Regions from separate parts of the Luteococcus sp. Sow4_B9 genome, predicted to be linked through region 2. Evidence: riboswitches for the same ligand, from Rfam matches in the RefSeq annotation. Region 2 holds a riboswitch; each other region holds the start of a gene.
What was found. Region 2 has a riboswitch for cobalamin ahead of mutA (methylmalonyl-CoA mutase small subunit). Riboswitches for the same ligand answer to the same signal wherever they lie in the genome.

Region 1 (2,197 bases), on a different contig from region 2:
TCTACGAAGGCTTGATGCGGACCCCGCGGGGCTGACCGGGAGCCAGGTCCTCGGGCACCCGGGAGAAACGCTGCCTCCAGCTGCCGTGGCGCTGGTACTCCTGATAGGCAAGCCCGGTCGCGGCCAGCACCATACCGAGTCCGCGCATGGCGGCCCTCGCGCCCCGGGCGCTGTGGGTCCGGTCGCCGGTGACGGTGCCCAGGCCGGACCGCAGGCCGCCCCCTGCCAGCCGGACCAACCCCTGGGCCAGGAGTCGCGGGCGGGCCAGCGCGGAGCTGGACAGGTGGATGTCCAGGAGTCCGCCGGTATTGCCATGGCTCAGCGCACGCTGCAGCACCCAACCCCGCGTCATCCGTTCCACTGCCACCTGGTCCTCCACGACGGCGTCGTGGCAGAAGACGATGCGCCCCCCTCGGGCCACCAACTGCCGGGTGAGCAGGGTGTCCTCCCCGCCGCTCAGGCCCAGACTCCGGGCAAAGCGAAGATCGCCCAGTTGGTGCAGGTCCAGGAGCAGGTTGCCGCAGGCGGCGGCCTGCAGGGGCTGGCCGTCCCTCCAACGGCGCCGGGTGAAGAAGCCCCCGGCATGGATCCACGGGTCAACCCGACCCAGATAGCGGGTGTCCACCCAGCCGGCGACGGCCGCCGGGTGGCTCTGCCGCCAGGTTTCGAGCATCAGGCTGAGCCAACCGGGTGCCGGGCGGCCGTCGTCGTCCAGGAAGAGCAGGACGTCTCGGCCCCGAGCCTCATCGAGTGCCCGATTGCGGGCCGCGGCGATGCCGGGCGTGGACTCCACCACGACGCGGACGCCGGGCAGGTCGAGGGCTTCGACGGCGGCGCGTCCCGAGCCGGCAGGATCGTTGTCCACCACCAGAACCTCCACCTGCCACGCGGCGTCCTGCTCCCGGGCCTGACGGCACAACAGGGCCACCGTCTGCCGGATCTGTTCCGGGCGGTGGAAGGTGAGGACGGCGATGGTGACCAGCGTCGGACTGTCCATCCGGCAACGCTAGCCGTGGACAGTGGCAGCCGGCTGAGAGTGTGCTGGACGGATCGTGCCGTCCTCGAGGGCGGTTCGTCCAGCCTGCGGACAGGGGATACCGTGGATCCATTGCGATGGGGGAATCCGGTGGGAGACCGGAGCTGACCCGCAGCCGTGAGGACCATGTCCGAGCCGGAATGCCCATCTCAGCAAAGCTTCATCCACCCGTCGAGGCATGCGGGGGCTGGGGATCGCCCCTGCTGCTCGCATGCATGAGCCTGGGAGTTCCTGCCCGATGTCCCGTTCCGTGGCCGCAGGCCGTGCCGTCGAGGTACCGACCGTGGCCAGACGCACCGTGGCGCGCGCAGTGCACCCGATGGCCTGGTGGGGGTGGGCCCTGGGCTGTGCCGTGGCCGTGAGCCTGCTGCACAATCCGCTCGTGGTTGTCCTGGCCACCGCGCTGGTCTGGCTGGTGGTGCTGGAGCGCAGGTCCGACGCCCCCTGGGCCCGCTCGACCAGTGCCTATCTCACGCTGGCCCTGGTGGTTCTGGGCATCCGGATGATCTTCCAGGTCTTCATGGGCGTCAATCGCTCCGGGCAGGTGCTGTTCACCCTGCCCAGCATCGAGCTGCCGGCCTGGGCCGCCGGAGTGCGGCTGGGCGGTCCGGTGACCCTCGACGCGCTGTTGTACACCCTGTACGACTCGCTGCGCCTGGTGGCCATGTTGCTGTGCGTGGGCGCGGCGAATTCCCTGGCCAATCCGCGCCGGGCGCTGCGGTCGGTCCCGCCGGCGCTCTACCAGCTCAGCGTCGCGCTGGTGGTGGCGCTCAGCGTCGCGCCCCAGCTCATCGAGAGCGTCGGCCGGGTGCGTCGCGCCCGACGCCTCCGGGGTGGTCGGTCGACCGGCTGGCGCGCTGCCGGGACCGTGCTGGTTCCGGTGCTGGAGGACGCCATCGACCGGTCCCTGCTGCTGGCCGCCGGCATGGAATCGCGTGGCTACGGCCGCACGCACCAGCAGGAGCCGGTGGGGCCGGCGACCACGGGTGCCATGCTCGCGTCGATGGTCCTGATCACCTACGGCACCTTCCTGCTGCTGGGCGTGCCCGGTGCTGGTCCCTGGTCCTGGTCCTGCCTCGTCGCCGGGTGCCTGTTGGCCGCGATCGGCATCCGGCTGTCCGGGCGACGCCTGGCGGTCACCCGCTACCGGCCAGATGCCTG
Region 2 (2,197 bases):
CACCGGCCGGGTCATTGACGCGGACGATGTTGGACTCCTCGGCGAGCACGATCTGCGTGTTGCGGGCGATGCGGCGGCTGAAGTCGCCGGGCAGGCCCCACGCGGTGTCGAAGGGGAGCACGGTGATCGCCTCGGCGCCACCGACGCCGGCAGCAAAGGTGCTGATGGTGGCGCGCAGCATGTTGACGTAGGCGTCGTCACGGGTGACCTCACGCCACGAGGTGACGGCGTGCTGGCGGGCACCACGCTTGGCCTCGGAGACGCCGAAGGTCTCGCCCACCTTGGACCAGGCGGTGCGCAGGGCGCGCAGCTTGGCGATGGTGGCGAACTGGTCGACGGTCGCGGTGACGCGGAAGTCGATCGTGTCGAAGGCCTGGTCAGCGGTCAGGCCCTGGGCCATCAGTGCACGGACGTACTCGACGCCCGTGGCGAGGGCGAAGCCCAGCTCGTGGACGTCGCCGGCGCCGGCATTGTGCCAGATGGTGGCATCCACGACGATGGCCCGCGAGGCGCGCATGCCGTCGATCCGCTTGGTCCACTCGGCCAGCCCGTCGAGCTGGGGGGTGGTGCCGTTGAGGGCCGCGCAGCCGATCGGGTCCAGGCCGAGCACGACGCTCTTCTGGTTCTTCGGCTTGTCGTTCGCCTCCACCAGGGCCAGCAGCGCCTCGGCGGCGGCGGCCTGGTCGGTGCGGCTGGAGACCTCCACCGTGATGAGCTCCAGCATGGCGTCGGCCAGCATCTCACCGAGCTGGTCGGCCGCGATGGCGTCGGGGTCCAGACGGAACCACAGGCTCGTCGCGCCGCGCTCGAGGTCGGTCAGCACGGCCTTGCGGGTGAAAGCGGCGTCGGGATCCTCGTGCAGTGCACGCACGTCCCAGGCGTCTGCCTCACCGTTGTGGACGGTGGTGCCTCGGGTGAAGGGGGCCACGCCGGGGACGCCGAGGTCCTCCGGGGCATCCTCCAGCGTGTAGATGGGGGCGATCTCGATGCCGTCGACGGTGGTGGTCACGAGACGGGCCACGGCCTCGTCGCCGGTCAGTAGCTTGTCTTCTGGGCGCCCGCGGTTGAGGACCTTCGCGGCGGCAGCGCGCCACGTGTCCATCCCCGGCTTCGCGAAGTCGCTGGCGAGCTTGAACTCTCCAGCTCCCTCGCGGGCGACCTGCTCGGTCGTTGTCATGGGACTCCTGCTCCGATGAGGTTGTCGTCGGCTGGCCTCTCGGCCTCCGACCGGACTGAAGTGCTCCTCGGCTCATTCTGGCGGTGACGGCCTGTCCGGGAACACCCTGCAGGACTGTTCGCGGTGGGTCGTCTCCAGCGGCGCACCTGGCTGGCGCGACGCGACTGGCAGGTCTTCGGACTCATGGGCGCTTCGCCGTCAGGCGTCTTCCTCGACCACCGCTTCCCAGGCCCAGACCCAGTGCTTGTCGTCCAGTGGTGCAGTTGCCTGCGCCACTTGGAGGCGTGCGATCCCTCGCATGCCGGACGGGTGGTGTCGTTCCCATTCACCGCTGCGGGACAGTTCCGGATTCACACCGGATTCCCTCTTGCGACGGCCCATCTGCATGGGCCGAACCAGCACCTCCACACTAGCGGGCTCGAGTTCGCGCGGAGGGGCGGGGCCGCATTTTGCCCGAAATGGTCTTACCTCGTAGGCCTGTGGTGGGCTTGGACTCGGGAAGCACGACGGTGCCGGTGCCCCCATGGGGACACCGGCACCGTCGGGTCTGTTCTTCGACTGCGTCAGCTGACGAAGGGGGTGATCGCGGTGGCCAGGCGGGGCAGGGCCTCCTCGACGTAGCCCTTGGCCTTGCCGCGGATCGGCTTGTAGATCTTGGCGATGGCGGCGTTGTCGGGCGACTCGGCCTTGGCATCGGCGACGGCGAGCAGCGCGTCGGCCACCTCACCCGAACGGCTCGACAGGTAGCTGCCGAAGTCCTGGTCACCCTTGGCCTCCCAGTAGGGGGCCAGAGCGGAGGCGATCTCCGGGAGCATCGCGTCGGTGCCCTTGGGGACGATGCCGTCCTTCATCTTCTTGGCGCTGGCGTAGGCCGTCTTGATGGCCATGCCACCCAGACCACCCTTGGACTCGACCTCCTGGTCGATGACGGTGGAGATGGCCTCGACCACCTGCGGGCGCTTGGCCGGATCGAGCAGCTGTTCGGTGAAGCTCATGGATGTGCCTTCCAGTGTTGTGTCG
Region 3 (2,197 bases), on a different contig from region 2:
CACGGAGCCCGAGCCGGCGCCCACATCCCACAGGTGTTCGCCCGGCATCGGTTGCAGTCGGGCCAGGGCGCTGACCCGGATGTCGCGTTTGGTGATCTGGCCGTCGTGCTCGTAGGCCTCGTCGGGCAGCCCGGCCGCCCAACCAGTCACGGTGGGCCCGGCCACCTCCAGCGCGACGATGTTCAGCCGCGGCGACGGACCGTCCCAGGTCTCGGCGGTGCCGCTGCGCCGCGACTCGTCGGCCGCTCCCAGGTTGCCCAGCACCGTCAGGGTGGAGGAGCCGTGGCCGCAGGCGGTGAGCAGTGCCGCGAGTCGTTCGGGGGTGGTCTCGTCGGAGCTGAGCACCAGGACCCGTCGCCCGGGGGCGAGCTCCCGCAACGCGAGTTCAACGGGCCGGCCGACGACGCTGACCACCGCGCAGCTTTCGGCAGCCCAGCCCATTCGGGCCCGGGCCAGCGCCACCGACGAGACGGCGGGGATGATCCGCACGCGGCGGTTGCCCAGCAGCTCCACCAGCGTTGACCCGATGCCGCTGACCATCGGATCGCCACTGGCCAGCACCACCACCTCCGCCCCGGCGGGCAGCGATTCCAGCAGGCCCGGCAAACTCTCCCGCAGCGGCGTCGGCCACGGTTCGCGTCGCTGCGTGGCGCGGGCATCGGCCGCCGGCAGCATCGCCAGGTGCCTCGACCCGCCCAGCACCACATCGGCGCCCAGCACCAGCTCGCGATGAGCCGGTGTCAAGGCGTCCCAGCCGTCGGCGCCGATACCGAGCACCGTGATGGGGTGAGTCTCCGCGTTCATGGCAGGAACGCTATCGCCCGGCGGTGACAGTTTCTGGCCCGGTGTCGTCTGGGTGGGCCACGGCCAGACTCGCCACGCGCTAGAGTGGCCCGAGGCACGAGGTGCCCCGAACCGCTCGTCGGGAAGGGGAGAATCTGGGAAGCCGGTGGAAGTCCGGCACAGGCCCGCTGCGGTGATCGATCCCTGTGGTCGTCAGTCCGAAGACCGGCCTCTTGCCGTGCGCGGTACATGTGTCCGCGCCGTCCTTGTCCGGCACACGCGAGCGGGAGCCTCCATGCCACAGCATTTTCCCTTCACGGCCATCGTCGGCTGCGATCCCGATGACCTCGACCCGATGGGTCTTGCCCTGGTGCTGAGCACCATCTCGCCGCAGATCGGTGGCGTTCTGGTCCGCGGCCAGAAGGGCACCGCCAAGTCAACGGCCGTCCGGGCCCTGGCCGCCGTGCTGCCGCCCATCGACGTCCACGAGGGGGACCGTTTCTCCACCGATCCGGCCGATCCCGAGGCCACCTCGCCCGACGCGCCCTTCACCGGCGCCGTCACCAGCCGTCCCGTCCGGCTCGTGGAGCTGCCCGTCGGAGCCACGGAAGACCGCGTGCTGGGCTCCATTCACCTGGAAAGTGCCTTGTCGCAGGGCAGTGTGGAGTTCGAGCCCGGTCTCTTGGCCCGCGCCCACCGCGGCATCCTCTATGTCGACGAGGTGAACCTGCTGCACGACCATCTGGTGGACCTGCTGCTGGATGCCGCCGCCATGGGACGTGCGACGGTGGAACGCGACGGCGTCTCCGTGGAGCACGCGGCGCGCTTCGTGTTGATCGGCACCATGAATCCCGAGGAGGGCGAGCTGCGCCCGCAGCTGCTCGACCGTTTTGGCCTGACCGTCGAGGTGGCCGCCCCCAAGGACTGGCAGTTGCGTGCCGAGGTGGTGCGTCGGCGGATGGCCTTCGACGCCGACCCGGCCGCCTTCCGTGCCCGGCATCGCGCCGCCGACGAGGCCCTGGGGGAGCGGATTGCCCGTGCGATGGAGCTGTTGCCGCAGGTTCGGCTGGGGGATGCCGCCCTGCTCAAGATCGCGGAGATCTGTGCCGCACTGGAGGTTGACGGTCTGCGCGCTGACATCGTGACCGCCCGCGCCGCCGTTGCCCACGCCGCCTGGCAGGGGCGTGAGCGTGTGACACGGGCCGACATCCGTCAGGCCGCGTTGCTGGCGCTGCCGCACCGCCGCCGTCGCAATCCCTTCGACGCCCCCGGCCTGGACGAGGACCTGCTGGACCAGCTGCTGGGCGACGAGGAGCTGCCCGACGAGGAGCTGCCCGACGAGCCGGAGCGGCCCGAGGACCGGGAGGGCGAACGCGACCCAAAAGCGACGGCGGCGACGAGGAGCTGACGCCGC
Region 4 (2,197 bases), on a different contig from region 2:
GCTTGTTCAAGGCAGGGTCATCCAGCTGCCCATGGTTCTGCGCGCCGCCGTGGGTGAGCGAGCCGTGGATGAAGTAGGAACCGTCGCCCCGGGTCACCGTGTTGGCGGAGTAGGTGGCCACATCCCATTCCTTGCTGGTCAGGTGCTCGTCGATGTTGTCCGCGGTGACGATCTTGAAGCTGATCCCAACCTGGCTGGCGGAGTTCTCCATCACCTGGGCGATCTGGGGCAGCTCGGGCCGTGCCACATAGGTGACGATGTTCATCGTGAGCGGCTTGCCCTTGCTGGTCACCTTGCCATTGCTGACCTCCAGCCCGGCCTGCTGGAAGTACTTGAGTGCCGCCTCCTTGCCGGATGGCCGGGTCACCTGCCCGGGGGAGATGGCGGTCTTGCCGGGGAAGGGATTGTCGGTGGGCTCGGCGTAGCCGCTCATCACGGTCTTGGCGATGGCCGGCCGGTCCATCAAGGCGTCGATTCCCCGACGGAAGGGCTCCTTGGCCCACAGTGCGGCCTGGGGGCCCTTGTAGTTGAACAGCAGGTGGTAGACCCGGGTTCCCGTCCGGGTCTCGACGGTGTACCGGTCGTCCTTCTTCAACCCGTCGAGGGTTTCGGTGGAGGGTCGGTAGATCACGTCGGCCTCCCCGGACTGCAGCGCCAGCAGCCGGGCATTCGCGTCCTGGTTGGCGGTCATGGTGACCCGCTCCAGCTTGGCCTTGCCACCCCAGTACGCGTCGAACCGGCTCAGTTCGGCCGCCCCGGTGGTGTTGAAGCTGTCGAACTTGAACGGCCCGGTGCCGACGGGCTTCTCGATGCCGGCCTCGGGGTCGATGATGGCGGTGTTGAAGTGGATGAATTCGCTCATCAGGCCCGCATAGGGCTTGTCGGTGGTGATGGTGAGGGTCTGCCCGTCGGCCTTCATGGATTCGATCGGCAGCAGCTTCTTCACGCCCGGGTTCTTGCTGATCGCCCGGTCGATGTTCTGCTGCACCACCTGTGCGGTCAGCTTCTTGCCGTTGTGGAAGGTGACCCCGTTGCGGATGGTGAGCTGCCAGGTATGGCCCTTCTGGGTCCAGGCCGTGGCCAGACCGGGGGACAGGGCCCCGGTCTTGATGTCCAGCTTGACCAGCGTCTCGACGGTGCCAGAATTCAGGACGAAGGCCGTCTGCACCACGTGCGGGTCGGTGGTGTTGGCCGGGTAGACGGTCACCAGGCGCAGCGTGTGCGGGGCTCCCGACGAGGCCGAGTCATCCGAGACGCCGCATCCGGTCAGGACAACGGCGGCCGTCATGAGGGCGGCGAGGGTCTTCTTCATGGTGGTTTCTCTCCAGGATCGTGGATGCCAAAGCATCCGGAAGAGAATCCAGGCAGCAGAACACTGCCGACTGGCTGACCTGTGACCGGCCAACAGCGGCTCGTAGCGGGCACGGGTGTGCGCCCATTTTCGTTCCCTCCATCTGCGTGGATTCCTGAACGGACACGCAGGCAGTTCTCCTGGCTCCAGTTCATGGGCCGCACTCGCCTTCCCAGCCCCGAAGGGCCAGTGGCATCGTGAGTGCGGCCTCCCTGTCACAGTGGCGAGACCGCGCCGGACTCACACCGGCTTCTCTGTTGGGCCCTGACGGGCACCTACGTGTACGTGGCGGAGCATAGCACCGGGCCGGGCCAACTCGGCTCGCCCACGGGAACAGATGTGGTGATGCCGCCCCCACATCGTGAAGTGGGGTTCCAGTCAGGGCAATGAAGTGATGACTCCACGGCATGGGTCAGGGGCGTGGAGGTACCTGACGTCAGGCGGTGATCCGCATCCACTTCCCGGAGCCGAAGCGATGGCGCACGATCAGGAAGCGGACGACCTCCTCCAGACTGAGCATGGCGTAGACCCAGGGCAGTGACAGGAGCCAGATGAAGGCGCCGGCCAGGGCAAGCGGCACGCCGACGAGCCACGCGGCGAGGCTTTCGCTGAGCAGTTGGAAGCGGCTGTCTCCACCGGCGGGGAGGATGCCGCCCGAGATCACCTGGTTGGCCACCTTGAACACGAGGTACACGGCCAGGATCCGCAGCACGGCGGTGGCCTGGGTCGCGGCCGTGTGATCGACGGAGTAGAGGTCCACGTAGAGGGGAGCGACGAGGGCAAGCCCCGCGCCGAGGAGCACCGCGCCACCCATCCCGATCCGCAGCAGCAGCCGGGCGTCACCGA

Region 1: it holds a riboswitch for cobalamin, as region 2 does, so the genes downstream of both, ACTQ49_RS01775 (CbiQ family ECF transporter T component) here and mutA (methylmalonyl-CoA mutase small subunit) in region 2, are expected to answer to the same signal.
Region 3: it holds a riboswitch for cobalamin, as region 2 does, so the genes downstream of both, ACTQ49_RS05175 (ATP-binding protein) here and mutA (methylmalonyl-CoA mutase small subunit) in region 2, are expected to answer to the same signal.
Region 4: it holds a riboswitch for cobalamin, as region 2 does, so the genes downstream of both, ACTQ49_RS13340 (ABC transporter substrate-binding protein) here and mutA (methylmalonyl-CoA mutase small subunit) in region 2, are expected to answer to the same signal.

What each region holds. Positions count from the first base shown of each region.
Region 1 is NZ_JBQKKT010000002.1:98,831-101,027, forward strand. It holds gene ACTQ49_RS01770 (glycosyltransferase family 2 protein) at 2-997, opposite strand; cobalamin riboswitch at 1,076-1,202, shown strand; gene ACTQ49_RS01775 (CbiQ family ECF transporter T component) at 1,320-2,197, shown strand, end outside.
Region 2 is NZ_JBQKKT010000004.1:206,731-208,927, reverse strand. It holds gene mutA (methylmalonyl-CoA mutase small subunit) at 1-1,177, opposite strand, end outside; cobalamin riboswitch at 1,327-1,592, opposite strand; gene ACTQ49_RS04725 (DUF6918 family protein) at 1,741-2,172, opposite strand.
Region 3 is NZ_JBQKKT010000005.1:91,906-94,102, forward strand. It holds gene cbiE (precorrin-6y C5,15-methyltransferase (decarboxylating) subunit CbiE) at 1-804, opposite strand, end outside; cobalamin riboswitch at 887-1,031, shown strand; partial or broken gene ACTQ49_RS05175 (ATP-binding protein) at 1,079-2,056, shown strand.
Region 4 is NZ_JBQKKT010000028.1:26,273-28,469, forward strand. It holds gene ACTQ49_RS13340 (ABC transporter substrate-binding protein) at 1-1,312, opposite strand, end outside; cobalamin riboswitch at 1,465-1,645, opposite strand; gene ACTQ49_RS13345 (MATE family efflux transporter) at 1,788-2,197, opposite strand, start outside.